4 regions of the Bacillus haimaensis genome follow, and region 2 is predicted to be linked to each of the others. Evidence: riboswitches for the same ligand, from Rfam matches in the RefSeq annotation. Region 2 holds a riboswitch; each other region holds the start of a gene.
What was found. A riboswitch is a leader RNA that binds a small molecule or an ion and turns the genes downstream of it on or off. The one in region 2 is predicted to bind S-adenosylmethionine.
Positions count from the first base shown of each region.

Region 1: it holds a riboswitch for S-adenosylmethionine, as region 2 does, so the genes downstream of both, ABN702_RS16190 (sugar ABC transporter substrate-binding protein) here and ABN702_RS18310 (YezD family protein) in region 2, are expected to answer to the same signal.
Region 3: it holds a riboswitch for S-adenosylmethionine, as region 2 does, so the genes downstream of both, ABN702_RS01930 (Fur-regulated basic protein FbpA) here and ABN702_RS18310 (YezD family protein) in region 2, are expected to answer to the same signal.
Region 4: it holds a riboswitch for S-adenosylmethionine, as region 2 does, so the genes downstream of both, ABN702_RS21115 (LLM class flavin-dependent oxidoreductase) here and ABN702_RS18310 (YezD family protein) in region 2, are expected to answer to the same signal.

Region 1 covers NZ_CP158164.1:3,167,198-3,174,879, reverse strand. The annotation lists gene ABN702_RS16215 (DUF2935 domain-containing protein) at 1-251, opposite strand, end outside; gene ABN702_RS16210 (DUF2975 domain-containing protein) at 507-986, shown strand; gene ABN702_RS16205 (helix-turn-helix domain-containing protein) at 996-1,208, shown strand; gene ABN702_RS16200 (ABC transporter permease) at 1,258-2,238, opposite strand; gene ABN702_RS16195 (sugar ABC transporter ATP-binding protein) at 2,240-3,739, opposite strand; partial or broken gene ABN702_RS16190 (sugar ABC transporter substrate-binding protein) at 3,808-4,925, opposite strand; SAM riboswitch class I at 5,048-5,155, opposite strand; gene ABN702_RS16185 (PLP-dependent aminotransferase family protein) at 5,358-6,551, shown strand; gene ABN702_RS16180 (cupin domain-containing protein) at 6,620-7,159, opposite strand; gene ABN702_RS16175 (alpha/beta hydrolase) at 7,369-7,682, shown strand, end outside.
Region 2 covers NZ_CP158164.1:3,593,777-3,601,458, reverse strand. The annotation lists gene ABN702_RS18330 (M15 family metallopeptidase) at 1-449, opposite strand, end outside; gene ABN702_RS18325 (hypothetical protein) at 633-1,274, shown strand; gene ABN702_RS18320 (SPFH domain-containing protein) at 1,287-2,840, shown strand; gene ABN702_RS18315 (diacylglycerol kinase) at 3,139-4,059, shown strand; SAM riboswitch class I at 4,258-4,362, shown strand; gene ABN702_RS18310 (YezD family protein) at 4,531-4,653, shown strand; gene ABN702_RS18305 (phosphoadenylyl-sulfate reductase) at 4,749-5,462, shown strand; gene ABN702_RS18300 (anion permease) at 5,493-6,554, shown strand; gene sat (sulfate adenylyltransferase) at 6,580-7,682, shown strand, end outside.
Region 3 covers NZ_CP158164.1:420,902-428,583, forward strand. The annotation lists gene sda (sporulation histidine kinase inhibitor Sda) at 185-322, shown strand; gene ABN702_RS01900 (antibiotic biosynthesis monooxygenase family protein) at 426-731, shown strand; gene ABN702_RS01905 (hypothetical protein) at 728-1,135, shown strand; gene ABN702_RS01910 (hypothetical protein) at 1,272-1,478, shown strand; gene ABN702_RS01915 (DUF3817 domain-containing protein) at 1,601-1,900, shown strand; gene ABN702_RS01920 (metallophosphoesterase) at 1,966-3,120, shown strand; gene ABN702_RS01925 (DEAD/DEAH box helicase) at 3,217-4,659, shown strand; SAM riboswitch class I at 4,739-4,846, shown strand; gene ABN702_RS01930 (Fur-regulated basic protein FbpA) at 4,936-5,139, shown strand; gene ABN702_RS01935 (multicopper oxidase family protein) at 5,232-6,782, shown strand; gene ABN702_RS01940 (DUF6944 family repetitive protein) at 6,814-7,365, shown strand; gene ABN702_RS01945 (S8 family peptidase) at 7,423-7,682, opposite strand, start outside.
Region 4 covers NZ_CP158164.1:4,153,979-4,161,660, reverse strand. The annotation lists gene ABN702_RS21135 (Cof-type HAD-IIB family hydrolase) at 1-362, opposite strand, end outside; gene ABN702_RS21130 (HD-GYP domain-containing protein) at 545-1,576, shown strand; gene ABN702_RS21125 (YjiH family protein) at 1,809-3,083, shown strand; gene ABN702_RS21120 (ATP-grasp domain-containing protein) at 3,128-4,063, opposite strand; gene ABN702_RS21115 (LLM class flavin-dependent oxidoreductase) at 4,109-5,155, opposite strand; SAM riboswitch class I at 5,242-5,347, opposite strand; gene ABN702_RS21110 (hypothetical protein) at 5,748-6,254, opposite strand; gene ABN702_RS21105 (PTS transporter subunit IIBC) at 6,564-7,682, shown strand, end outside.

The sequences.
Region 1 (7,682 bases), 430 kb from region 2:
CTCCATATTGCTACTACCGCTTGATATACCTCGGTATTAAACGCTTTTACTTGACGGAGATCCGAATTAACCGTGAATTTAGACAGCTTTTCTTCTATTCTTTCAAACACAGCTATAAATTGTTGGGCTTCATCGATTAGTTGCTTTTGTTCATAAGTAAATCCCAAGCTTAAAAATAAAGCGTGCTCTTTCATTATCCTAGTCCAAAATTTAATTTCGTCTAATGACCTGGCAACAATAGGATCGGTCATTGTCATTCCTCCCTTATATGCACTTCCTTTCTAAACATATTTTTGAAAGGGTGTCCGTATTCTCAATAATTCTACTTAAAACGCTGTTGCTTCTAAAACAGCAATCAAAAAAAAGTCGCCAAAAATAATAATCACACTGCTATTATTTTTTTAAAAATAGCAACAATAATGGAGCATATTTCAATAACAATTTATTGCAAAACGATAAATGTGGTGCTAAAATCAAATTATTATTAAGTAGGTGAGGTGCATTCTATGAAACGGGAAACAATCTTTTTAAAGTTCGTTGTGGTTCTTATGGGACTTCCTGTTCTTGCTTTGTGTATATTTGTTTTACCTGAGATAGCTGGATTTTTTGCAGAATTAAATCCCAAGCTAGACTTTTTGCAATATCCCTTTTTAATCGGATTGTATATAACAGCAATCGTATTTTTCGCTGCATTGTACCAGACTTTAAAGCTTTTAAGCTATATTGATAAAAACGAGGCGTTTTCGGAAGTTTCGGTCACTGCTTTAAAGAATATCAAATACTGCGCCATCACCATCGGTGGCTTTTATGTGATATTTATGCCACTCATCTATCTCATGGCAGAGGTGGACGATGCCCCGGGTATGATACTGATCGGAATGGTCATCATCTTCGGTTGCATGGTCATTTCAGTCTTTGCCGCTGTTCTTCAAAAGCTATTGAAAAATGCGATCGACATAAAATCTGAAAATGATTTAACGGTCTGAGGTGAAAACATGGCGATTATTATCAATATTGATGTAATGTTGGCTAAAAGGAAAATGAGCGTAACCGAACTTTCGGAGAGGGTCGGAATCACAATGGCCAACCTTTCCATATTAAAAAACGGAAAAGCAAAAGCGGTCCGTTTATCAACATTGGAGGCGATCTGCAAGGCGCTGGATTGCCAACCAGGGGATTTATTGGAATACAGAAGTGATGAAGAATGAGTGGGAAAGGTCCCATGTCCCTACAATTATCATGTGTGGACATGGGATCTTATTTCATCTTGTAATACGTAATCGCGAGTGCCAGAGCCAGTACGCCGCCTTTGACGATGTCCATGGCGTAGTAGGGGACGGACATCATGACGAGGCCGTTTTGGAGGACGCCGATGAGTACGGCTCCGATGAAGGTTCCGATGGCGTTGGGTTTGCCTGCGCCTAATACGGAGAAACCGATGAAGGCTGCCGCAACGGAATCCATGAGATAGGGGGCGCCTGCATTGATTTCAGCTGTCATGATTCTTGATGCCAGGACGATTCCGCCAATGGAGGCGAAAAGGGCAGACATCAGGTAGGCTACCGTTTTGTATTTGTTCACGGGAATCCCTGAGAGCTTTGCGGCTTCGGCATTCCCGCCGATCACATACATGTACCTGCCGTGCTTCGTGTATGTTAAAAAGACATGTACGAAAAGAACGACGATGCCCATGATTAGAATAATCCAGGGAACTTGGCCGATTTTACTGAAAAGCGGGCTGATCAGTCCTTCGGAGAAGTTTCCATCAGGCATGATCATGTTTTGCGAGATCGCCGCGCCTCTTGTATATGTAAGAGCAATCCCTTGAATGATGAACATCATTGCAAGCGTGAGGAGCATATCCGGAATCTTCACTTTTACGATCAGCAGGGAATTCAATAGCCCCACAATCAGAGAAGCGGTAATGGCTGCCATAATGGCAATGAAAGTATTCTGTGAAAACCATACAAACATGGAGATCACGATCGCGTTTGACAGGGAGGCGACAGAGCCGACCGATAGATCGAATCCATTCACAGCGAGTGAAACGGTAATGCCAATGGCGATGATCGTGACGATCGAAATAGATCGAAGAATGCTGATGATGTTGTTGCCTTGGATAAATGACGGATTGGCCATCGTAAAGACGGCAATCAATACGAAAATGGTCAGGATGGTTCCATATTTATATAAAAATTGAAACAAAGAGTTCGAACTGAGTGATGTGGTACCCTGCATGTTACTTTCCTCCTGCTGAGTAATATAGGATTTCTTCTTCATTTGTCTCTGATGTGATAAGCTCCCGTGAAACCTCGCCATCATACAATACATACATACGGCTCGTGATCCCCATTATTTCGGATGTTTCCGAGGATGCGTAAAGAACCGCTTTTCCGCGCCTTGCCAAATCGGCAATCAATTCATATATATCCTTTTTTGCCCCAACATCGACACCCTTTGTCGGTTCATCGAAAATGTACACATCGGCGTCAGTGATCAGCCACTTTCCGATCGCTATTTTCTGTTGATTTCCGCCGGAAAGGTGCTGGGCAATGGTATCTGGGGAGGGGGTTTTGATACCCAGACTCGTAATAAGCTCGCTGGCTTTTTTCCTTTCCTTTTTCCGATCTAAAAAGCTGAAAAAAGAAGTGAACGAGTTCAAGGAAGCAGCCGTTAGGTTCGTCGTAACCGTTTCAGCCACAAGGATCCCTTCTTTTCTTCTTTCTTCCGGAACGAGTGCTATACCCTTTTTCACCGCTTCATGAGGGCTCTTTAGCTGAACCTTTTGCCCTTTGATGAAAATGTCGCCGGATGTAACGTCAGATAGACCGAACAGTGTCTTGCAGAGCTCTGTTTTACCAGCGCCGACGAGCCCGGCAATTCCGATGATTTCACCCTCTGAGACTTTGATGGAAAGGTTATTCAGTTTAGTAGAGTCGGAGAGATTGCTCACTTCCAGCACGGTCTGCCCAAGCATGGCTGGTTGTTCCGGGAATTGCTCCTCCAGCTTCTTTCCAAGCATCTGTTCCACCACTCTATTTTGAGTAGTAGCCGTTGTCACTTCCCTGGACACAAGCTTTCCGTTACGCATCACCGTGACCTCCTCGCAGAGTTCAAAAATTTCGGGCAGCCGATGAGAAATAAAGATGATGCCAACATTTTGATTCTTTAAGTCTTCTATAATACGGAAAAGCTCCTTCGTCTCCGTCTGGCTTAACGGGGCAGTAGGTTCATCCAGAACCAAGAATCGGCAATCGGTGGCAATGGACTTTGCGATCAGCACCATTTGTTTTTCCGCGAGTGTCAGCTCGCTTACCAGCTTCTTCGAGGAAAGCCTGATGTTCAGTTTTTCCAGCACAAGGGATGCTTTATAATGCAGCCCCCGCCAATCGATGAACTGCCTATTCTCACGGACTGTTTTTCCAAGCATGATATTTTCCCCGACCGTCAAATAGGAAACTAGTGCGGTATCCACTTCCTGATAGACCGTCTGGATGCCAAAGTCCTGTGCATCCTTTGGCGTGCGGATGGGGAGGGGGGTTCCGTCAAGCGCAATTTGGCCGGTATAGTGACTGTAGGCTCCAGAGAGAACCTTCATCAGTGTGGACTTTCCTGCACCATTGGCTCCGATCAAAGCGTGTACCTTACCGGTTTCCGCTGTAAAATCGACCTGACTTAATGCTTTCACTCCCGGAAATTCGATCGAGATATCGGTCATTTGAAGAGTTTGTGCTGCCATGTCATGTCCTCCTTTCACAAAAATGAGACACTCTCTTCACTAGGATAAGAGAGTGCCCGATATACTGGCTACTTCTGATAATGCTCCTTCAGCACCTTCATCCAGTCCTCTTCAAATGCGGAGGAGGTTCCCCAGCCTTTAATGATATCTGCGAGATTCACCATATTGACGGCTTGATCCGATTTGCGAAGCTCCTCCTGGGAGATGAGGGATGCTTCGAGGTCATAGGTTTCCGGTGTTTCCTCGCCAGCGAGCTTCTTTGCAAGCAGACGCAGATTGACGGCACCAATCAGTTTCGGATCTACTGCAGCTGTATATTTCCATGGACTTTTATCCGCCTGGATTTCCTGAAGATCGGCATTGGATACATCGATTCCGTAAATTTTGATCTCGTCACGTCCTGCTTCCTGGATCGCGCGTGCCGCACCGATTGCGAAGGCATCCCATGTTGCAAAGATGGCGTCGATTTCCCCTTTTTTATGCTTATTCAGCATTGCAGCTACGGCATTCTGGGTCTGAACGGATGTATCAGCAGCTGCCACACCGAATCGCTCCACTTCCTTGATGCCGGGATTGCCGGAAAGCGTGTCCTTATAGACTGCGTTCCTTCTTACCATTGGAGGAAAACCGTCCACCCAAAGGTAAACAATATTTGCTTCCCCATTGAAATCCTTCACCAACTGATCTAGCGCCAATTTTGCAAGTGCTTCATCGTCCTGGGAGGTCTGTGTCACTCCTGCTACAGTTCCGACATCCGGATTGGAGTCAAACGTCACGACGCTTTTGCCAGCTTCCACCAGCTTCTTTACTCCTTCTACAGTCGCGGCATCGTCCCCGTGGGAAAGGATGACCCCATCATAATCCTGAGTGATAGCCTGCTCGATCGCATCGTGGAACTTCGCGCTGTCCCCGTTTGCGGTGAATACATCCACTTCAAAACCGAGTGCTTCTCCTTCCTGTTTGGCACCTGCCAGGAATTGAGCGGTATGATCATCGCCTCCGATTTTACGGATGACCTTGATTTTCGCACCTTCGCCTTCCGCAAAGCGCTCCGGTACATTTTCAAAAGATACCTTTTCCTTGGCTCCTGCAGTCTGTCCGGAATTCCGGAAGAACATCCTGTTAAAAGTAGTGATAATGATAGTGTTGCGGCAAAAACTGATTTCACGATTGATTTCTTCTTCATGCTCATGACTCCCCTTTAGGTTTTTTCTTTTTTTGGCCAGGGAGGAATCATAAAAAATAAAAAATAAAAAAACCTCCCTGAAAAGAGAGGTTTCACCGCAATATATATATCGGGATGCTCCTCTCTCATCTTTCAGAACACAGATATGTCCTGCAGGATTTAGCACCAATTCCATATGGAACGGTTGCCGGGCATCATAGGGCCAGTCCCTCCGCCACTCTCGATAAGAGAATACAACGTATATTCTTTTTTAAAAATTTATAATTATCACTTTAATAGGTTGAAGAGGTAATGTCAAGAAGTAATTTTTTCGAGAATTTGGAGAGTTTGCAAACTATAAACAGGAATTACTGGTACTGATTAAGGAAGAAGTTTAAAATCAATTTAAATGAGTGGGGACAAGGGACCTGTCCCCGGAAAGGAATGGTGAACATGGACGCTGAATCCTTTTTCTCCAACAACATAAAAGCTGCATTGAAGAATAGTCCGCCTGGTGAGTGGATGCCAAATATCCCGGAGAATTGTATTCGGCTGAATTCGGGATATCCTGCACCAGAGCTTGTTCCTGATCAGGAGCTGAAGGCGGCAGTGGCGCTCCTCCTGGACGAGGAGAGGGATTTACCTCTTCACTATCTAGGAAGTCCACGTATTGATAAGCTGAAAGAGCAGATTCAAGATAGATTGGCGGAGCGTGGAATGCGTGTTTCCAAAGAGGAGCTATTGATCACTTCCGGTGCATGCCAGGCGATAGATTTGGTTGCCCGGATCCTCCTTGACGAGGAAGCGGTCGTTGCAATGGAAGCACCAACCTATATGGAGGCTTTGGAAATATTCAAGAACTACACGGATCATTACATATCCATTCCGGTCGATGAGCAGGGTCTTCAGACTGATCTATTGGAAAAAGAGCTGGCAGAAAGAAAACAGAACGGCCTCGCTTTGCCGCGTTTCCTATACACCATCCCGACCTTTCAAAATCCTACTGGGACCACACTGACAGCAGACCGGAGAAAGCATCTGCTGGAGCTTGCCTCCTCCTACAATTTTCTCATAATCGAGGACGATGCCTATGGGGAGCTTGCATTCAACGAAAGCCCCGAAACATTGAAGTCGATGGACAAAGAAGGACGGGTGCTTCATATCGGATCGCTCTCCAAGGTCGTAGCACCCGGCATGAGGATCGGCTGGGTAGCAGCAGCGCGTGATTTCATTACAGCACAATGGTGGTTCAAAAAAGACCTCGATCATCCGTTTGCCCATAGCACAATGGCCACTTTCCTGGAAAACATCGACTTCGAGGAAAGGCTCGAGATGCTGAGGAGGACCTATCGCGAAAAGTGTGCGGCCATGCTCTCCGCCCTGCAGGCAATCATGCCAACATCCGTCACTTGGTTTGTGCCCGAAGGAGGCTATTTTGCCTGGGTGAGGATTCCGGGAGTCGATACCGCAGAAATGCTGGCAGAGGCCATGGCAGAAGGGGTAGCCTACATTCCTGGGAAGCACTTCTTCCTGGATCAGGCAGAAGGAAAAGAGTATCTTCGACTTTCATTTAGCTATGCGGAGGAGAAGGAGATAGTAGAAGGAATAAGGAAACTCGCGAAGATAGTCGGGAATCTTGCAAAATAAAGAAGAGGCCGTTCGAAAAGTCAGCTTCAATGGACTTTCCCGAAGGCCTCTTATTTCGTGATTCCTATTTAAAAAATATCATGCAGTTCCGTATCAGAATAGATGCTTATTAAAACGACGGCTTTCCCGTCTCCTATGTTTTTGACAAAATGGGGGACACTTGCGTTCCAGCTGAAGGAATCGCCTTCTTCAAGAATACTGGAGTCCTCCCCTTGTTCTGCAAGGATTTTCCCCTCCAATACTAGGTGACTTTCCTCTCCCTCATGGGCATTCGCCTCTCCCATGGAAGCACCGGGAGGGAATTCAACCATCATCATTCGTAGCCCGCCTTTGGACGTCAAATGCTCTATTTTCAAATTATTAAAAGTGGAGTAGTTTCGCTCCGCCTTTCTCACTACCCGCATATGCTGCTGCTTTTCCAATAATAGATAGGGAAGTGGAACTCCCAGATAATTCGATATCGTCTGCAGTGTGCTGATGGATGGAGAGGTGTTATTGTTTTCGACATTGCTGATAAATCCCTTTGAAAGGCCGGTGCCTTCACACATTTGAGCAATGGTTATTTTTTTTCGGTTACGTATTGCCCGAATTTTTGAGCCTATTTCCATTTTCTCACCTCTAAGGTTTCCTAATAAAAAACTTAATTCTATCTTAGCAAAAAAATGGTTGACAATCTAGAAGGCACCTTGTTATCTTATAAGTAACAAATGTTCATATTATGAAACAACAAACCTTTTCAAAGGGTTTTCTTTTTAACTATAAGTTTCTTAATATGAATATATTATTCTTAATAAATAACAAAAGGGGACGAGTGAACATGAAATCACCGATGATCTATGAGCTGCGTCAACCGAAGAAACTCGATTCGACTAAAAAATATCCAGCCATTTTCGTATTTCATGGCATTGGCAGCAATGAACAGAATATGCTGCAGCTTGTAGAAGGGTTGGAAGAGCAGTTCTACATTTTCAGTATTCGGGGACATCTTGAGCATCCACCTGGTTTCGCTTATTTCACGATACAAGGTTATGGGAGACCGCATCGGGAGGTATTCGATCAGGCGATTGTCAAGCTGACCAGCTTTATTGATTATGCGATCGAACAGTATCCGATTGACAAAGCGCAACTATA
Region 2 (7,682 bases):
TCGGCGGCCTCCTTGCGCAGTTTCGATCGGTCGCTGTTTTCGTTGCCAAAGGAAAACGGCACATTCGGGCGGATCAGGTCGGGAGGGCGGTACCCATCCGGCAAGGCCCAGAATTTATTGACCATCACATTGATCGCTGTCGGATTTGCGACAACCGGGATCGCTTCTTCTTCAGAGGGAGCATCCGGTTCTCCTGTCACGGGTTCGCTCGGCTCCTCTTCTTCTTCAGTAGGTTCTGTTGGTGTCTCTTCTTCAGGTTCTTCCTCCACGACCGCTACCTCCTTGTTGAAAAATCCTTCCCATTTCTCTTTGACGGGTGGAAGCTCAGGTGATTTCGAAGCATGTCGACTGCTCATCAGGACAGGTTCTTCGCTGGACAACGTTTCAAGTGGATTGCATGCCGCAAGAAGTGCGACGCAGGATGTTCCAATCAGTAATTTTTTTATCATTTGTAATGGTTTTCCTCTCTGGCTTGGTTTATTATGGAAGAGATGTAATTAATTTTTCATATATTCATAATTGTCTCTTTTCTATTTTACACCTTCTATAAGCTTTTAAACAGTTGGTAAATAATCTTTGCCAAATTTTGAAACCTGGGGGGATTTCTTCCGTATATACTACTGGAAGTACAAATGGGGGAGGCGATCAGTCGACGTGAAGTTGGGAGAAGCCTGAAAGCGCTGAAGGAAAAGGTGGGACAAGGAACCTGTCCTAAAAGAAAGGACCGATTGCCTATGACGATGTTTGGAATGGAAATGATGCAGCTTTATTTTTGGGGTCTCATTGTTTTTGGAAGCTTAACACTTATTTATATTCTGCTGTCTGATATTGTGGATGGGATTTTTGATGCAATACCTGTGGATCCGGCACTTATTTTATCATTTTTGACGGTGTTCAGTGCATCAGGCTATTTGCTGGATAAGTTTTCACCACTGACAGATTGGTTTGTGTTGGGCGCATCCACCGTTATCTCCAGTATATTAGTCACTCTGCTGCATGTATTCGTTTTTGTGCCGATCCGTTCTGCCGAGGCTTCACTCGGATATTCGGATGATGACATGAAAGGGAAGCTTGCCAAGGTCATCATTTCGATACCGAAGGATGGCTTTGGGGAAGTGGTACTGAGCATCGGCGGCAGCACCGTCTCCAAATCGGCGCAGAGCTTTGAGAATGAAGCAATCCCATACGAAACAGAAGTACTGATCATCGATGTCCAAAAAGGGGTAGTTTTTGTGACCCCATACGAAAAAGTATTAGAATCTTATAATCAATAGGGGGAATCGCACATGGTATTTGGAGAAATCGCCATCATTATCGCAGTCGTCGCCATCCTGATTTTTGCACTGGTAGTCGTGTTTGTTGCACGCTACAAGACGGCAGGACCTGACGAAGCGCTAATTATTACTGGTAGTTATCTAGGCGGAAAAAATGTACACGTGGACGAAGCAGGAAACAAGATTAAGATTGTACGAGGCGGCGGTGCGTTTATCGTGCCGGTGTTCCAGCAATCCGATCCATTAAGCTTGCTTTCTATTAAACTGGACGTTAAAACTCCGGAAGTATACACAGAGCAAGGTGTACCTGTAATGGCAGACGGTACGGCAATCATCAAGATCGGCAGCTCGATCGGTGATATTGCAACAGCTGCCGAGCAGTTTTTAGGGAAAGCTAAAGAAGACATGGAAAACGAAGCGCGTGAAGTACTAGAAGGTCACTTGCGTTCTATTTTGGGATCCATGACAGTAGAAGAAATTTATAAAAATCGCGAGAAATTCTCACAGGAAGTACAGCGCGTAGCGTCTCAGGATTTGGCAAAGATGGGTCTTATCATCGTTTCCTTCACAATCAAAGATGTACGTGACAGCAACGGATACTTAGAATCTCTAGGAAAGCCACGTATCGCGCAAGTGAAGCGTGATGCGGATATTGCGACTGCAGAAGCGGACAAAGAAACACGTATCAAACGTGCAGAAGCTGCAAAGGATGCACAGCGTGCAGAGCTTGAGCGTGCGACGGAAATCGCGGAAGCGGAAAAAGAGAACCAAATGAAAATCGCGGAGTACCGCAGAGAGCAGGATATCGCAAAAGCACGTGCCGACCAGGCGTACCACCTTGAGGAAGCGCGCGCGAAGCAAGAAGTAACGGAGCAGCAAATGCAGATCCAGATCATCGAGCGTCAAAAGCAGATTGAGCTTGAGGAAAAAGAGATTCTGCGTCGTGAGCGCCAGTATGATTCCGAAGTGAAGAAGAAAGCCGATGCGGACCGTTACTCTGTGGAACAGGGAGCGGCAGCAGACAAGGCGAAGCAAATGGCCGAAGCGGATGCGAACAAATACCGTATCGAGGCAATGGCAAAAGCGGAAGCGGAAAAGATCCGTATCGATGGTATCGCAAAAGCCGATGCACAAAGAGCGCAAGGGGAATCCGAAGCGGAAGTTATCCGTCTGAAGGGACTTGCAGAAGCGGAAGCGAAGGAAAAGATCGCAGAAGCATTCGAACAGTTCGGTCAAGCGGCTATCTTGGATATGATCATCAAAATGCTTCCTGAATACGCGAAGCAAGTGGCAGCTCCACTTGGTAACATCGACAAGATCACGGTTGTTGACACTGGCAGCAGCGGTGAAAACGGCGGTGCCAACAAAATCACAGGCTACGCAACGAACCTGATGTCCACGCTTCAGGAATCCCTGAAAGCATCATCTGGCATCGACGTAAAAGAGCTGATCGAAAACTTCTCAGGCAAAGGCAACATCCGCAACAGCATCGACAGCCTGACAAACGAAATCAGCACACCAAAAAACACCGACAAAAAAGAAACAAACGTGGAAGAGCAGAAATAAGCGAGCGGAATAAAAAATTTGTAAAGAGGGCCAGACCCCGGCAGGAATTTGCTACAGAATGTAGTACTGCTTGGGGTCTGGCCCTTTTTGTTACAAAGTTTACGGTTCTCGCAATTTTCGTTTTTATTGCATCTGATGCAGGGAATAGGCTAATATGTTATCTGGGGTCAATTTGAGGTTGACCCAGGTTCGATTGGAAATTATAGTTAAATTAGAGTGACTTCAAGTATGAGTGCTAGTATACATCGATAGAAATTAATATAGAAGCGTTTAAATATAAATATAGGATGATGGGAAAATGAAACGAGCGAGAGTAATATATAATCCAACATCTGGGCGTGAAGCGTTTAAAAAACACTTGCCAGAGGTTTTAGTGAGGTTGGAACAGGCTGGATATGAAGCATCCTGTCATGCTACTACCGGACATGGAGATGCGACGGTGGCTGCAAGGCTTGCGGTTGAACGCAGATATGACCTGGTTGTCGCGGCTGGTGGAGACGGAACAATCAATGAAGTGGTCAACGGACTTGCGGAACAGGATTATCGTCCACAGCTAGGAATCATCCCGGTTGGAACGACCAACGATTTTGCGCGCGCCCTTGACCTGCCGAGAGATGACATCATCGCGTGTGCCGATGTCATAGCAAACGGAGTTCCAATGCCGGTCGATATCGGGAAAGCAAATGATCAATACTTCATGAACATCGCAGGCGGCGGGAAAATGACCGAGCTTTCCTACGAGGTACCAAGCAAGCTGAAAACGATCATCGGACAGCTGGCCTATTACCTTAAGGGTATGGAAATGCTGCCTTCGATCAGACCGACCAATGTTCAGATTGAATATGATGGAAAAGTCTTTGAAGGAGAAATCATGCTGTTCCTCGTATCACTGTCCAACTCTGTCGGTGGATTCGAGAAGCTTGCACCGGACTCCTGCATGAACGACGGGATGTTTGATTTGATCATTTTGAAGAAAGCAAACATCGCCGACTTTATTCGTGTCGCGACGCTTGCTCTTCGCGGTGAGCACGTGAAGGATCCGCATGTGATCTACACAAAAGCCAACCGTGTCAAAGTCCATACGGATGAAAAAATGCAGCTGAACCTGGACGGAGAGTACGGCGGACTGCTGCCAGGCGAATTCGTCAACCTGTATCGCCACTTGGATGTACTGGTGACGGAAAAGCGCAAAGAGATTGAAATGAATAAGTGTATATAAGAAAAAGCTGCAGGTGTTTTTACTTCTGCAGCTTTTTTGCATAGAGGGGAATCGACAAGTCTAGGACCATCCTCCCAAAAAATAAAAAATTCAAAAAAATAGGCAAAAACATTGTTGACAATTCATATGTGTATGGTAGGATTAATTTTAATATCAAGCAGTAACAAACGTAGCTAACATCGCACAAACAATAATAGACGCTTATCTAGAGCGGCTGAGGGACTGGCCCGTTGAAGCCCGGCAACCTGCTGTAAGCAAGGTGCCAATTCCAGCAAAATGGATACCCATTTTGGAAGATAAGGTGCAGCATTCTTAGTATATGCGCCTTTTCCAAATGGGAGAGGCGTTTTTTATTTTTCAAGACCCAAGTTTGCTTACTGTCCAGCTCTGGCGCTTTCCCCCCTTGGAGGCGTTGGAGCATTTGAATAGAGGAGGCGGGCCAATCTGAAATCGGCGGAATGGGAAGATGTCATGGTTCATTTGGAAAGAATGCTGCAATCTGTGAAATTCGGATCTATCACCTTGGTGGTACAGGATGGAAAAGTCATTCAAATCGAGAAAAATGAGAAGGTTCGCCTTCAGAAAAAACAATAGGCGCTGACTAGACAAACTAGAGGCGGTCCCCCTGCATGTACACATATGCAGGAGGGCTGCCTTTTTTCGTGGACAAGAAAGGAGCAGCAAAACAGATGACGGAGAAGATAACGTTCAAGAATTGGAAAGAAGTTTCGCTTTTTCCGGTGGAGACCAAAACAAAAGGTGCAAAGGAAGTGCTGGAATGGGCATACCACACCTACAAGGATAACGAAATTGTCTATGCTTCAAGCTTTGGGGCGGAGGCGATGGTCCTGATTGACCTGATACAGGAGGTGAAGCCGGATGCACAGATTGTGTTCCTGGACACCGAGCTGCACTTTCCGGAAACCTACGAGGTAATTAAGAAGATAGAAGCTCGGTTCCCAGATCTTCAAATCGAAAAAAGGAAGCCTGCGCTCACATTGGAGGAACAGGCTGCTGCTCACGGAACCGCACTTTGGAAAAGAGATCCGGGACGATGCTGCCAGATAAGGAAAGTGGAGCCGCTAAAGGAAGCACTAACCCCAAAAGAGGCTTGGATATCCGGCCTTAGAAGGGACCAGTCGCCGACTCGTGCAAAGACGGATTTTCTGAATCGGGATGATAAGTTCCAGAACATCAAAATCTGTCCCCTCATTCATTGGTCGTGGGAGGACGTTTGGACGCACATCCGCGAACAAGATCTGCCCTTTAACGAGTTGCATGACCATGGCTATCCGAGCATCGGCTGTTTTCCCTGTACGCAGGCGGTCGGCGACGGAGGGGACTCAAGGGCAGGGCGCTGGGTCGGCAGCGGAAAAACGGAATGTGGCCTTCATACAAATTAGAGATGGGCAGAGGTTAAAGGAGGAAGAAGCATGCTAGTTACCATAGCCGTCATCGTTGGTCTTTTTTTCGCCATGAATATTGGAGCGAGCGGTGCGGCAGCATCCATGGGAATTGCCTATGGGTCAGGCGTTGTGAAAAGAAATGCAGCTTTGGTTTTATGTGGAATCGCCGTGTTCTTTGGAGCGTGGCTCGGTGGCGGCGAGGTGGTCAGAACGATGGGAAGCGGGATTGTACCGCAAAGTACGTTTACCGTTGCGGTGGCGCTGATTGTCATAATGTCTGCAGCTCTATCTTTATTTTTAGCCAATCTATTCGGCATCCCCTTGTCCACAAGCGAAGTGACGGTTGGGGCGGTAGTCGGTGCAGGAATCGTCTATCAATCTGTCTTTGCCGGAAAGCTTGCCTGGATTGTACTGTTTTGGCTCCTTACTCCGGTAGTCGCCTTCTTCATCGCGATTGCGGCTGGCTGGATGCTGAAGCATAGATTCATAGACAAATGGGTGAAGTCCAAAAGGGCGGTCCCGGTCTTATCGGTCCTGGTTGTCTTGATGGGCGTGTTCGAAGCCTTCTCGGCAGGCATGAATAATGTCGCAAATGCCGTTGGTCCGCTTGTCGGGGCAGGCATCATGGACACAAATCAAGGAATTCTATGGGGAGGATTGTTTGTTGCGGTGGGAGCACTGCTTTTAGGTCAGCGGGTGCTGGAGACGAATGGCAAGAAAATCACGAAGATCAAGCTGGAGGAAGGCTGTGTTATCTCAGGGACAGGAGCGGGGATTGTGACAGTTGCTTCCCTTTTTGGCATACCTGTCCCACTCACCCAGATTACGACTTCGTCCATAATCGGGATCGGTTTTGTGAAACAGGGAAGAGCGGTGCTGAAAAAGGATATTGTCGTGCAGCTGCTGGTAGTCTGGGTCGTTTCCCCGGTTTTATCGATGGTGCTGTCCTACACCTTGATTCAGCTATTAATCGAACAGAATATGTATCCGGTCATTGCGATGCTTGGCGTGCTCGTTTCCGTGTTCGGGGTGAGATTTTTAATGCTTCGTGCCACGGCGCAGGCAATCCCGGTATCGAGTAAAGATTAATTTTAAAAAAGAGAGGTTGAATAATATGTCCTTGCCAACACCACATGGCGGCACACTCGTGCAGGCCTATCATCCAAATTATGATACGAGTCTTATAGAAAAGGAGATTGAAATAGACGCCATCGCCCTAAGCGACCTGGAGCTGATCGGGGTCGGCCTCTTCAGTCCGTTGACAGGCTTTCTCGGAAAAGCGGATTACGAATCGGTAGTGGAAAAGCTGCGTCTCGCAACTGGCACCGTTTGGTCTGTTCCAGTTACCCTGCCAGTGACAAAAGGAGTTGCAGCAAGCCTATCAAAAGGCGAGACCTATAAACTTACACACAATAAGGAAATCTACGGTGTGATCACGGTGTCCGAATGGTATGAACCCGACCTATCCAAGGAGGCGAGAGAAGTATACAAAACCGAAGAGCATGCACATCCCGGCGTCAAGCGGTTATTTGAACGCGGCGATATTTATGTGGCGGGAGAGGTGACCTTGACAAGGAAGCCTGACAAGGGTGTTGCAGCAGATGTCTGGCTTGAGCCGAAAGAAACGCGGGCACTGTTTGAGGCGAAGGGCTGGAAAACAGTTGTCGGCTTCCAGACGAGAAATCCGGTGCACCGCGCGCATGAGTATATCCAGAAGGCGGCGCTTGAAACGGTCGACGGACTGTTCCTCAACCCGTTGGTGGGTGAAACAAAATCCGATGACATTCCGGCGGACGTCAGGCTCAGAAGCTATCGGGTCCTCTTGGAAAACTATTACCCGAAAGACCGTGTTCAATTGGCGGTCTACCCTGCAGCTATGCGTTATGCGGGACCGAGGGAAGCTATTTTCCATGCCATCGCCAGAAAAAACTTCGGCTGCACGCATTTTATCGTCGGCCGTGACCACGCAGGCGTAGGCGATTATTACGGAACCTATGATGCACAGCATATTTTCAGCAATTTTACCGAAGAGGAGCTTGGCATCAAGCCATTATTTTTCGAACATAGCTTTTACTGCAATAAGTGCGAAGGGATGGCATCGGATAAAACCTGCCCGCATGGTTATGTAGACAGGGTTATTTTATCAGGGACAAAGGTAAGGGAGATGCTGCGTTCAGGCGAGCTGCCACCTTCCACCTTCAGCAGAAAGGAAGTAAT
Region 3 (7,682 bases), 1.4 Mb from region 2:
TGATTCTATTTTCCAATTACTTCCGTTCCACTATATTAGGATTTTTAAAAAGATGAAAAGCTATCTTATTTAAATATTCGTTTACGACACAAACTACCTAGCGAATGGTTGGCAGCTCTAAAGAACAGAATAAGATACCTTAGATCAGCTATTTAGAAAATCCTAACTCTTGGGAGGGAATCTAATGGATTTATTAAGTAATGAATCACTGATGGAAGTATATGAAGCAGCAAAAACGAACAATCTAAATGAAGATTTTTTAAAGTTGATTTTAGAAGAAATAAAGAGAAGAAATATTGAACTACCAATCACACATACATAAATAAAAAGTATAAAAAGATGTTCGGATATAGAAACATCTTTTTTGTCATACTCAAAAATATACCTCAATTACAATGATTCAACCATCAAGAAGGAGGATTTTCATGTATATCGTTCACTCGACATTTAAAGTACCACCAGAAAAATCAGATGAAGTGATTGCCATTTACCATAACCGGTCAGGACTGGTGGAGAAAGCGGAAGGATTCCACCGTTTTCTTTTGCTGCAAAATGAAAAGAAAACCGGAGAATTGACGGTATTTATGGAATGGGATTCCAAAGAAGCGTTTCTTACTTGGGTGCAGGGCGAGGATTATAAACGCATTCATGAGTTGGAAAAAAAGTATCCGGACCAGGAGTTGGCAGCAATTATACCGACTATCACCAGATATAAGGTTGTGGCAACATGACCAAACTGATAATGTCTCCTACCGTACAAAAAATAAAAGCCGATATAGGCGATATAGATGTAACGCCCATAGTTGAAAAAGTGGTGGCAACGATGTACAAGGACTTCCCCTTTTTGGAAGAAAAGTTTGGAGAAAAGGGGAAGGAACGAACAATAGAAGACAACTTCTATCATTTCCTATATCTGAATACCGCTTATAAACTTAACGACACCAATACCTTTACTGAATATGCTACATGGCTGAACAGTGTATTGGTCAGCAGAGGGTTAAAGACGGAGATGATCATCTATAACTTTAAAAAAATCCAGGAGTGCATGCCTGGAACATTGGATCCTGAGGTGGAAAAGAAATTCATGGACTATTTGGAAGCAGGTATTCTGGCACTAAAGGAATTTCACGAATGAGGATTAGTATGAAACAGTGCGGTTTATAACTGCACTGTTTTTTTCCTTTAGGGTTATTTAGCAAATCTAAATAATATACTTATCAACAGGGATGTTTTGAGCATTGAAATATGTGGTGAACAAGGGGGAACTAGCATTGAAAAAATATAAAATCATGTTTTATGGCGTACTCATCAGTTTTTTTCTGTCTGTCCTCTATTCCATTTATATTCACTTATCAGATCCGACCTGGGGTGATTTGGCTGCAGTAGCATCTTTCATTGTCATCTTTCCATCAGCACTTGTTTTGACCATATTGATCCAGCTGGGCTACCTGATATATTGCCGGAAATCAAAAAAATGATAAATGGTACACTTTCACAGCTTTCCACTTCACAGGATTGTCAACTTTCTATCCGCTATAAGGCCCGGAAATCCATTATAATACAGAAAACAACTAGCAAATATTAAGGTGGTTTATATTCTATGAAAAAGACGCCGATCGATCGATTTCGAGTAATGGGACTTATTGAAGGGGGCTCGCTGCTACTCCTGTTGTTTATTGCCATGCCGATAAAATATGGTCTGGATATTCCGGAGGTGGTAAGTGTAGTAGGGGCAATCCATGGATTCCTTTTCATCACCTATCTTTTCGTCATTGCCTATGTAACGTATAAAGTCAGATGGTCGTTTAAATGGATAGCTGGGGCAGTAATCGCAGCGTTTATCCCTTTTGGAAATATTATATTGGACTCCTATCTAAAAAAATCCACTCTAGTAAACTGACCCTCCATCTCGGGGGTCAGTTTTTTGATGCAGTTTGTTATAGATTTCCGTTTCAATGACTTATAATGAATGCAGATATAATCATCAAAGGGGTTGTCGTATTGAAGCTTCGTCCTGTTTTATCGATTTTTGCATTTTTTTCGTTGTACAATATATTCGTTTACTATCTTGGGTGGAATGTGTGGATCTGGGCAAGCACGGCTTTTCATTGGGAACACCACATCCTTTTTAGCATCATTGTAGCAATAATCGCGTATTCCTATATTCTCGGAAGGCTGTTGAAGCTACTTAGTTTCCTCTCCATCATCGGCTCCTATTGGTTTGCGGTGGTGCAATACGGTCTACTTCTTTTCCCTATAGCCAATTTAACTGTATTCCTGCTGAAGTGGAGTCCATTATCAGAAGAAGCTGCAATCATTTGGACCGGAAATGTTACTTTGATCATCTTCATGCTGCTCATGGCATTAGGAATGTTCAACGCATACAGTCCGGTAATTCGAAGCTACGAAATCTCTATACCAAAAAAGGTGAAAAACCATAAGGAACTGAAAATCGCTGTAGCATCTGATATGCATTTTGGAAAGCTATCCGGTAGGGCACATGTGAGTCGGCTCGTAAAAACTGTGGAAAGTATAAAACCGGATTTGATCCTGCTTCCTGGGGATATAATTGATGATGATCCAAAACAATTTGTACGGAAGCAAATGGGGGCGATTCTGACGAATATGCATGCACCAATGGGGATATACGGTGTACTTGGCAACCACGAGTATTACGGAAGGGAAATTCCCGCATTTTTAGAGGAAATGAAAAAGCTAGATATCCAGATTTTGATGGATGAAGTAATTCAAGTCGAGGATAGCTTTTATATATTGGGTAGGAAAGATAAAACAGATTCAAGAAGGAAACTCATAAAAGACTTAGTAGAGAACCTGGACCATAATCTTCCCATCATCGCCATGGATCATCAGCCGACCCAGTTAATGGAAGCAGAAGAAAGCGGAATTGATATTATTTTGTCTGGTCACACCCACAGAGGGCAAATGATGCCCAATCACCTCATTACCAAAAGGATGTTCGAACTGGATTGGGGCTACCTGAAGAAAAACAGCTTACATGCTATCGTTTCCTCGGGGTTCGGTTTTTGGGGACCGCCGATACGAATTGGCAGCAGATCAGAGGTAGTGGAATTAAAAGTGACCTTCTTACAGGAAGATTAGCTTGAAGTAAATAGACTAAAATGGGTCTATTTTTTTTACAAACGATAATGAAGTATAATGAATCTGTTGTAAATAGAAGAAAAATGAGGGTACAGCATGAAAAATAGTTTTAAAGACTTCCAATTAAGTGAAGAGATAGTTAGCGCTCTTGAAAAATTAAGATATACCGTTCCTACGGAAGTCCAGGCAAAAGTTCTTCCCAATGCTTTGGAGAATAAAGATCTCGTCGTGAAATCACAGACAGGCAGCGGTAAAACAGCAGCATTTGGCATACCGCTTTGTGAACTTGTAGAGTGGGAGGAGAATAAACCTCAAGCACTCGTTCTGACTCCAACCCGGGAGCTTGCAGCTCAGGTCAAAGAGGATATAACGAATATCGGCAGGTTCAAGCGGGTTAAAGCCACTGCGATCTATGGCAAGCAGCCATTTGATAGGCAGAAGCTGGAGTTGAAGCAAAAGTCTCATGTGGTGGTGGGAACACCTGGCAGGGTGCTCGATCATATGGAAAAAGGGACGTTTGATGTGGAGCGTTTAAAGTATCTTGTTATAGATGAAGCGGATGAAATGTTAAATATGGGCTTTATTGATCAGGTGGAAGCCATTATCCAAAAGTTGCCCACCGATAGGGTGACGATGCTATTCTCCGCGACATTACCAGAGGATGTCGAGCAGCTTTCTCATAAATATATGAAAACACCAACTCATATTGAAATTCAAGGTACAGGTATCACAACGGATAAAATTGTTCATGAAATTATAGAAGTTCAGGAGAATGATAAGTTCTCTCTTTTGAAAGCTGTTACAACAGTGGAGAACCCGGATAGTTGTATTGTTTTTTGCAGAACTCAGATTCAGGTGGATGATGTATATCGTCAGCTAGATCGCGCGGGCTATCCATGTGACAAGCTGCATGGAGGTTTGGTGCAAGAGGATCGTTTTGCTGTTATAAATGATTTCAAACTAGGGAAATTCCGCTATCTGGTAGCAACGGACGTTGCGGCACGAGGGATTGATATCGCAAATGTTTCTCTTGTGATCAATTACGACCTGCCGATGGAGAAGGAGAGCTATGTTCATCGAACAGGAAGGACGGCTCGTGCAGGAAATTCAGGAAAAGCCATTACCTTCGTTACTCCATATGAAGAAAAATTCCTCGCAGAAATCGAATCTTATATTGGATTTAAGATAACGAAAAGAGAAGCTCCAACTAAAGAAATAGTTTTTCGGGCAACATCTGAATTTGATATGAAAATAAATACACGCCCAACTATTAAAGAAGCAAAAAGTGCGAAATTGGACAAGGATATTATGAAGCTCTATTTCAATGGTGGAAAGAAAAAGAAAATCAGAGCGGTCGACTTCGTCGGCACCATATCCAAAATACAAGGAGTGGCTGCTGGTGACATAGGCATCATCACCATTCAGGATAATGTCTCCTATGTTGATATTTTGAATGGAAAGGGTCCGATTGTGCTAAAAGCGATGAAGCACACCACGATAAAAGGAAAAATGCTGAAGGTCCATGAGGCTCGACAATAATTCTTAGTTGACAAATCGGGATTATCGGGTTTATGATGGTCATAACAAATTACTTTTTCCTGACATAACTTAATAGCGTAACTTATCCAGAGAAGTGGAGGGATTGGCCCTATGAAGCTTCAGCAACAGATTCGAATAAGGAATACTGTGCTAATTCCAGCAGGCAGCAATGCTTGGCAGATAAGTTGAGGTCTCTTTTTTCTTTATAAATCCAACCTCTTCTTGTCTCAGACGGGAAGAGGTTTTTTGTATTTATTCATTTAAGGAGTGATGAAAATGGGAGAAATTTTGAAAAATGCGGTTGAAAATCGACGGTCGGAATTAATCAGTAAGCTCCTCTATTTCCGTGTATTCAAAAAGGAGGATCAGCACCTGTATGAACTGTCCTTAACAGATTTGGAACAGGAATATAAAAAATTCGACCATTACATGCATCCCCATGATGACATGGGATCGATCCAGTGGGTTAGAAGAAAGTAAGGGGAGAAAGGGGAAGGAACTACAAAAATAGGGTTAATTTGCAAGACAGCCGAATATTCTTTGGGGAGAGCCTATATAAGGGGGAACCAAAAATGGCTGAAACCCAAATTGTATCCTCACTTACAAAATTTGTAGATGCACTCCCTATTCCTCCAAAATTAGAACCAGTAAAAAAAGACAACACTTACACCTATTATGAGGTAACAATGAAGGAAACAAAGCAATCCCTTCACCGCGATCTCCCCTCGACAACGGTGTGGGGATATGAAGGAATATTCCCTGGACCGACCATAGAAGTCGACTGTGGGGAGAAGGTATTCATCAAATGGATGAATGCTTTGCCAAAAAGGCATTTGCTTCCAGTGGACTTTACGGTTCATGGTGCCCATAAAGATGTTCCGGAAGTCCGAACAGTTGTTCATGTACATGGTGCAGTCGTGGAACCTGAAAGTGACGGGTACCCCGACTCATGGTTCAGTGCAAATTTTGAACAGGTTGGCCCCACATTTACACAGAAAATCTACCGGTACGATAATTACATGAATTCCTGTACGCTCTGGTACCATGATCACGCACTTGGTATTACCCGCCTCAATATATATGCTGGACTCGCTGGGATGTATCTAGTACGAAGTGATTTCGAGCGTTCCCTGAAACTTCCCTCATCCGCCTATGATATTCCTCTTATCATCCAGGATAGATCCTTTCGACCGGATGGTTCTCTCTACTATCCGACGCAACCGGATGAACCGGTATCAGGATTGAAAACATCTGTAGTACCGGAGTTTTTTGGTAATACAATCCTGGTCAATGGGAAAGTATGGCCATTCTTGGTAGTAGAACCTCGCAAATATCGTTTCCGAGTAGTCAATGCTTCCAACAGCCGCTTTTATCGAATAAAACTGGACTCAGGACAGCTCATGTATCAGATCGGAACGGATAGAGGTCTGATGGATCATCCGATTGGCATCAGATCCATCACTCTTGCACCTGCAGAAAGAGCAGATTTAGTCATTGATTTTACCAACCTCGAAGGAACAAGTATCGTCATGACCAATGATGCACCGGCGCCGTTTCCGGAGGGTGACAAGGAAATTGAAATGAGAGATATGATGAAATTTATCGTGAAACTGCCACTTAAGCATATTGACACCAGTGTTATCCCATCCTACTTGGGAAATTTCCCAAAACTCCAAACAAAAGACGCAGCATTTAAAAGGTTTTTGACATTGGATCATACAATGGACAATTATGGTCGGGAAATTATGCTTTTGGATAACAAAGATTGGGATGCTCCAATATCGGAGAAACCGAAACTCGGGAGTACGGAAATCTGGTACTTGATCAATACAACAGAGGATACCCATCCCATCCATATTCATCTAGTAGATTTTCAAATCCTGGGACGAAGGAAATTTAATGTAGAACGTTTTACACAAGATCGAGTAATCGAGTATATGGGCCCACCTATTCCGCCGGAACCACAGGAATGCGGGAAAAAGGATACAGTCAGGGCAAATCCTGAAGAGGTAACAGAAATTATCATGAATTTCGGCCCATACACGGGACTATATGTGTGGCATTGCCATATGCTAGAACACGAGGACTATGAGATGATGAGACCTTATCTTGTTATAAAATAAGCTTTGGTATGAAGAGAATGGCGGATAGATCATGGATAGTGAAAATAAAATACTTATCGGGTCATGGATACAGGCTGTAGGTACAGTCCTTTCCGCTGTAAGCAGTACCAGATTCCTTGTCAGAGTGGAGGAGCAGAGTGAGGGCTTAGACATGGTTGGAAATGTGCTTCAAGCTACAGGTAATGCATTGGAAGCGGACGGGCAGGAAGGATACACGATTGGAAAAATTGGCAATGGAATTCAAGCCATCGGGAATATCACGGTTATTTCTGGTCTGTTAATAGAGGAAGATACGATTATTAGAGATAAATTGTTTATCAGTGGGAACCTGCTCCAAGCTCTCGGTGGAGCGGCAGCACTTAGAGATGAGTGGGATGGACCAGATGTCGATACCATGGCCATCATCGGAAACCTCCTTCAGGTTATCGGGAACTCGCTACAGGCAATCGGTGGTGCAAATGAGATAAAGACTGGGGAAAGTGAAAGCATTGAAGCGATTATTAATACGGGCAGTTGGATTCAAGCAATTGGTTCAGTTATTCTTGCTATAGACATTACCAAAGAGCAGGCAAATATCAAATAAAAAAATCCCAAAGGAGCGTTAAACTCCTTTGGGATTCCTTTTTGACGTTTCGTTTCCCTATACACCAATCGATTCTTCAATATTAATTTGTTTCAGATAATCAGCCAGCAATTCAGGGGCAGTTAAATAAATCAGACCATTTCCTTCGAGACTCTTAGGGTATCCTAATGGAATGGTACGCTTCACAAGCTGTGCATATAATTCAGGCTCGGTAAGCTTGCGTTCAAACTCGCTTTCGGACAAATTTTTTACCAGGGAGAGGGCGCCTGCTACGTGTGGTGCTGACATGGATGTACCACTGAAAACAGCGTATCTGC
Region 4 (7,682 bases), 560 kb from region 2:
GTGGCAACCGCCTTGTCATAGTCCTTGGAGTAAGTTCCGCTTTGCGTGTAGAGCTCAAAATACACTTCATGTTTATCGAGGATCTCAGCAAGTTCCAGGACTTGTTTGTTCATCAAGGGATTGATGGCTACAACCTCCCCCTCCATCGAACGCACTTCCGCTCCATTGACACAGATGATCGGACTGTGTATGTCCGCTTCTATCAGGACGTCCTTCGCTTCTGCATAGGACCTCCCAGTGGCAATGACAACTTCTACGCCATTTCTTTGTGCTACCTTTACGGCCTTTGCATTTTCTTCGCTTACTACATGATTATTATTTAATAACGTTCCATCCATATCGATTGCAATACATTTTACCAATCCGTTCACCTTCTTATTTATGTCTTGAATCCTATCCTATAGTATTCCTTCAACGAATTTCAAATATTATACTGCGAAAGTAATTTGCTGACTATTTTGAAAAATATAGATTTATTGGCCTGTAAATGGTAAAATCGGAATTGATAAGGGTATTATAAAAGGTTTAGGCGAGGTAGAATGCTATGAGAATTTCCTCAAAACATATCGGTAAAATCCTAATAGATGACATCTTTTCTGTCTCAGGAAATCTTTTGTTGAAAAAAGGCACTATCTTGACCAAAAAGCATGTAGAAAGTCTGCAGAATCATGACTACTATTTTGACCAGCGTCTGTTGGTGGAGCAGCCGCATCACCTTTCCAAGGATTATTTCCAGCATGTGAAAAGTATTTATCAAAATAGTGTCTGTGCGTTTCAGACTATTTTCTCGAAAATGGAGCGGGAGAATCTGCCGCCATTGGAAGAAATCCATCAGATGCTTGCCCCTTTGGTGGACAAGCTGGTCGAGGATCCGGTATTCATTCGATATATTGAACAAGTAAAAAGCTATGATAACTATACATATTCGCACAGCCTGAATGTGGGCATATATGCTTCCCTGATAGGAAAGATCATGGGCCTCGACAAGGAGAAGATCAAGCTCCTAGGTCAGATGGGTCTGTTTCATGATGTAGGAAAGCTATTGATAGACAAAACCATTCTGCAAAAGCCCGGACGTCTGACAGAAAGTGAATGGAACGAGATTCAAAGGCATACGACTCTCGGCTACGAACTTTTGCGGAAGAATAAAACGATTGACCCGCATATCTTACAAGGGGCATTGCTTCATCATGAGCGTCTTGATGGCAGCGGCTATCCAACTGGGATAAAGCATGAAAGGATTCCTTATTTTGTACAGATACTTTCCGTGGCGGACATGTATGATGCTCTATCGTCCGAACGGAGCTACCGGCCAAAACAGAATCTTTTTGTCACAAGCAAGATCCTGATACAAGAAGCAAGCTATAATCGCATCAATCCTGCTATCGTTTATCCTTTCGTCCGATACATTTTCTCCAATCATATTCGCGATGAAGTGCTATTAAACAACGGTAAGCTTGGAGAAATCATTTTTATCCATACGGATGAGCCCCATCTGCCAATCATTAAAATCGATGATCATTTTATCGATCTCAGAAAGCATAAAGAACTGGAGATACTGGATTTTGCCAACTAAAGGCATGTCCGGTATCTTTTTTTGGTTTGTTTTCATTGGTTTTAGGGAAAGTAATAGGGAAAACTTTCACCTCTTCCAATAACTACCTTTGAAAAATAGTAGAAATGTATTAAAATAACTAACGTTGCATATTTACGCATAAGGAGAATCTACATTGAAAACTACACCATCTTTTCGAACAATTGATATTTTAAAATTTCTTATTCCGTCTTTAATCGGGATTCTGTTATTCATGTTCCCTATTTCATATAAAGGTGAAATCACGATACCTATCGCGATTCTTTCGGGGCAGCTGCAGGATCTTCTTGGAGGCACCATACCATATATCATGACAGCCATCATTACCATCACTGCCATTGCGACTGTCATTACAAAGCTCGCGAAGCCTTCTTATACGAATCAACCTGGCTTCTTCAACTCACTCTTGAATGTTTCCTTGTTCTGGACAGTGACACGCATTTTCGGAATGGTTTTTGCCATCATGACCCAGTTCAAGCTTGGACCAGAGGCTGTATGGAGTGACGTGACCGGAGGACTATTATTATTTGAACTGCTACCTATTCTATTAACTGTTTTCCTATTTGCAGGATTATTTTTACCTCTGCTTTTGAATTATGGACTATTGGAGTTCTTCGGAGCTTTGTTAACGAAAGTCATGCGACCAATTTTCACTTTACCGGGACGCTCTTCCATCGACACATTGGCTTCCTGGCTTGGGGATGGGACCATCGGGGTGCTATTGACGAGTAAGCAATATGAAGAGGGCTATTACACTAAGCGCGAAGCAGCGGTAATCGGAACGACCTTTTCCGTTGTTTCCATTACATTCAGTCTGATCGTCATCTCCCAGGTTGGCCTGGCGAAAATGTTTGTCCCTTTCTACGCAACGGTTGCACTATCTGGGCTGGTTGCTGCCATCATCATGCCGCGTATTCCTCCACTTTCCTGGAAGCCGGATACGTATTACAACGGTGAGGAAAAAGAAGAGAAAGAATTGATTCCAGAGGGTTACACACCATTAAAATGGGGTTACTCCCAGGCTGTGGAACGTGCTGCGAAAAATAGAAGCATCAGCAAATTCTTCATCGAGGGCGGAAAAAATGTCCTCGATATGTGGATGGGTGTCGCGCCCATCGTCATGGCGTTCGGTACAATCGCCCTTATTCTAGCGGAGAATACGCCGTTGTTCACTTGGTTGGGAGTACCGTTCATTCCGCTGTTGGAGCTCTTGCAGATTCCTGAAGCGAAGGCGGCATCGGAAACCATGATGGTCGGATTTGCCGATATGTTCCTGCCTTCCGTATTAGGTGCGGATATCCAAAGCGAACTGACCCGCTTCGTAGTCGCAACCGTATCCGTGACACAGCTCATCTACCTTTCCGAGGTCGGTGGCGTATTACTGGGATCCAAGGTACCCGTATCATTCAAGGACCTGTTCATCATCTTCATCCTGCGTACATTGATTACGCTGCCTGTCATTGCAATCATGGGCCATATCTTTTTCTAAAAGAATAATGAAAAAGGTGCCAGACCCCGTCTGGCACCTTTTTCTTATGCTCGTTCCAGCTCCGCACCAAGCAGTTTTGCCAATTGGAGCATGCCGAATTTCCCTGCCACTTTTTCGGCATCAGCATTGTAGTTCGTATTCGTGTTGACGTCATAGGTGTAAATTTCACCATTTGCGTTTCGGATAAATTCGATTCCGGCAACCTGGATGTTGTTCTCCTTAAGGAATGCCTCATATTTTTCAATGATTGGATCTGCAAAATCCTCGACAATGCGAAACTTTGGCTTCTCTTCCACTTCTTCCCCGACAGGACAGAACAGATCGCCTATCTGGCAGGCATCCGCCGGGCAAAGTTCAAAGCCTTCAGACGTATCCACCCTCACCGAATAGAGGAACTTACCACCTACAAACTCGCATCTCGTAATATAGGATTCCGGTGACTCGATATACTCCTGGATCAGCGTGATCCCATCAACCGGTTCCTCGAAGGTCGGACCGTACAAATATTCCTCGAGGCTTGCCGTGGATTGAAAAAGCTGGACTCCCAGCCCTTTTCCGGCGCGGTTGTGTTTCGTGATGAACGCCTCAGTTCCCAGTTTCTTTGCCGCCTCGATAATATTGGTTTTTCCAACTGCCGCAATCGTCCTCGGCGTGCGGATCCCCTGCTTCTCAAGTGCCGTATACTGATTCACCTTGCTCAATTCAAGCTGAAGCGCACGGCTGCCGTTCAACACTTTTCGGCCATGATGCTCTAGCCACGAAAGCACTGCCCCCGTCAATTCCGGTGCAAAGCGGTGGTCCCTTGTGTGGGAGGATGCACTCATTCTGTTATAAAACACCCCTTCAGGTGGCGCATCAACCAATGGCACGAGCCCTTCGTCGAGATGCCACTCTTCAAATGGCAGGTCCAATTCTTTTAATCTATTGGTCAAATGGTCGGTCCATTCTTTGTTTTCATGCAAGATATATATCTTTTTCATCGTATCTTCCTCCAATTTCTTCAAGTCTCCTGGTTTGAATGTGCTTTATGGTTGAGCAAGCCGTTCCCCTTGCACAAGGGGCATCACTTTTTGGGCAAAGCGCTCCATTTCCTCCAGCTGCGGGGAAAATTGCAGCAAGAGCAGGTCCACGCCTGCTTCCTCATACTCTCTTATTTTCTCAGCAATCTGTTCCGGCGTACCGATCAGGTTTGGCCGCAACCCTCTATTTGATACCGAATAGTCCTGGAGCTGGATCTGCTGCTCAAGCTGTGACTTACTGGTGAAATCCTTGAAGCCAGCATAGGCATCGGACTCCTTCACATCTGTGATTCTAGCAAGCTCCTTTTCCGCCTCTTCCTCTGTATCGCGGCAGATGACATAGGCGGCCATCCCGAACGACTGAAAAGGATGGTGCTCCGTATTTCTTCTGCGCTCTTTCATTTCCTCTATTTTGCGGGCGACCTCTTCCACCGTTCCACCATGCATGACGTACGCATCACAATAGGAGGAAATAACCTCTTTCCCCTTCGGACTCTCGCCCCCTGCATAGAGGATCGGATTCGGTCGTTGCACAGGCTTCGGAAAAAGCTTCGTTTCCTTAAGCTGATAGTACTTTCCGTCATAGCTGAAGGAGTCCTCGCTCCAAAGCCCTTTCAGCACATCAATAAACTCTTTCGTCCGTTCATACCGTTCATCATGCTGGGTGAAAATGCCGCCATACTGCCGCGCCTCTTCTTCCCACCAGGCAGAAACGACATTCAAGGTAAGGCGGCCATTGCTGATATGATCAATATTCGCAATCGCTTTTGCCGCAATCGCAGGATTATGGAAGCCTGGACGAATCGCAGTCATGATCTCGATCTTCTCCGTCACAGCAGCAAGTGCCGCAGCCGTTGACCAAGCCTCTAAGCTATCCTCTTCCGGGCCCTTTATATCATTTAAAAATAACTCTGCAATCAATGTCGTGTCATAGCCAAGCTTTTCCGCCTGCAGAATGACCTTTTTTGCGTAATCAAAGGTCGGCGGCATCTGTTCGTCCTCTACATTTCTCAACCATCCGCCAAATATCGGTAACCAAAAACCAAACTTCATCCCCTATCTTCCCCTCGTCTTTACTTTTCCGGCAAATAAAAAAACTTCCTCGATAAGAAGAAGTTTGGAATGGGAACCCGTCCATCTACTTATCTGCCAAGAACAAATTGTCTTGCTGGAATTAGCACCTGCACACACCTGTGCGGTTGCCGGGTTTCATCGGGCCAGTCCCTCCACCTCTCTGGATAAGAAAATAACTATTAATTTAGATAAATCCTATCATGAAACTCAGGATTAAACAAGTCTTTCGGATGGCTAAATATGTCTGTAGTATGCTATGCGGGAAGCGTAGGAGATATGTTGTTGGTTGTTTGGTTAATTTAGCCTTTTGGACAGTTTGAATGATGCAGGCGGCTAGGAACGATGTAGAACTTTGGCGAATATTGCGTTTCGTGCAAAAGACAACCATTTTTGTGCGTAAATTTGATTTTTTGTGCATAAAATTAATTTTTTGTGCATATATTAATATTTTTGCGCGTAAACCATTGTTTTTTGTGCATAACGTCAAATTCGGATCCGTTAACCTTTGAAAATAGAGCCAAAAAAGGCCACCTGCCGCGTTTTCTACGACAAGTGGCTCCCTATAAAGTAATTAGTTTACGTCTTTCTCGAAATTAGGCGCATGCAATCCAGCCTTTTCGAATGTTGCTCCGATCTTCTCATGGAATGCTGCAAATGCCGCTTCCATTTCAGTGAGGTCTGCATCGGGCTTTAATGTTGCCGCTCGCTCCTCGAAATAAAGTGCCAGCAATTCAACGGATTCCTTCATGTCTCCCTGTAGCTCTTTGCTTAAGTCGGAAGGGATCTCAAGTCCGCGAAGCTCGTTTGCAATTTGTTTGCTCGAGGATACCGCTTGTTCCTGCAGGGCTGCATCCTGGGATTGTTCATATGCTGTAACCGGCTCCAAATTTTCGCGGATAGTTTGAATCATTTCCATTTGAAGGCCTACTAATGCTGTAATCTGCTTGCTATCGTTATCATTATCAGAAGCTGCACTTGCTTCCGTTTCTTTTGATTCAGATTTATTTTCAGTGTTACACCCTGCCAGAACAGCGATGCTTAGTAAAGCTGTCAATAGTATGCTCATCCATTTTTTCATTGTATAGGTTCTCCTTTATTGTCCGAATTAGTACGGTACATAGTTTACTTCTTTTCTAAATGGATGTATACAAAATCCACGAAAGAAAGATTATTGCGCTAATAAATAATTTTCTCACAATAACACTTTTTGCAAATAAATGTACTTTGTTAAATTTAGATGATTGTTGAATCTTTTACTTGCATTGTGAGAGGACATCTCTTACAATAGAAAAATGCAAACGGTTGCACTAAAGTTACATATAATTGCATAAAAATGAATTCGTTTTCAAGTTTTATATACTACTAATGAAGAAAGAAGGCTGTTAATATGAAGAACTTTTTGTCTTTTGATTTTTGGCAAAAATTCGGGAAAGCGTTGCTAGTCGTAGTGGCAGTTATGCCAGCTGCTGGTATTATGATTTCCCTTGGCAAGTTGGTTGGCATGACGGGTGGAGACATCGTGCTTGTGCAAACGATTGCAAGAGTGATGGAGGATATCGGTTGGGCCATCATTACCAATCTGCACATCCTATTCGCTGTAGCGATCGGTGGATCATGGGCGAAGGAACGTGCTGGCGGTGCGTTCGCAGCATTGATCGCATTCGTATTGATCAACCGTATTACCGGAGCTATTTTTGGGGTAAATAATGATATGCTTGCCGATCCGGAAGCGACTTTCACGTCACTATTCGGTCAGGAATTGATTGTAGGCGATTATTTCACTTCTGTTCTTGGTGCACCTGCATTGAACATGGGAGTATTCGTCGGGATCATTGCCGGTTTCCTCGGCGCAAACCTATTCAATAAATTTTATAACTATAGTAAATTACCTGATTCGTTATCTTTCTTTAATGGAAAACGTTTTGTACCATTCGTTGTTATTGTCGGATCTGTTGTTGCGGCAATCGTACTATCTCTCGTATGGCCGTTCATTCAAGGGTTGCTGAATGACTTTGGCCGTTGGATCGCTACTTCCCGTGACACGGCTCCTATTATTGCACCATTCATTTTCGGTGCATTAGAGCGTCTTCTATTGCCATTTGGATTGCACCATATGTTAACGGTACCAATGAACTATACCGCCCTTGGTGGAGCATATACGATTGCGACAGGCGGCAGTGCCGGCCAGGTCGTATATGGACAAGATCCACTATGGCTTGCTTGGATTGCGGATTTGAATAACTATCTATCTGCCGGGGATAAAGAGTCCTATGAAGCATTGTTAAAAGAAGTCGTTCCAGCGCGTTTCAAAGTGGGGCAAATGATTCTTTCCTGCGCTGCATTGATTGGTATTGCGTATGCGATGTACCGCAATGTGGACAAGGACAAGCGCAAAAAGTACAAATCCATGTTTTTCTCTGCAGGTCTTGCAGTATTTCTGACTGGTGTAACAGAGCCGATTGAATTCATGTTTATGTTTGCCGCTCCATTGCTTTATGTGGTGTAT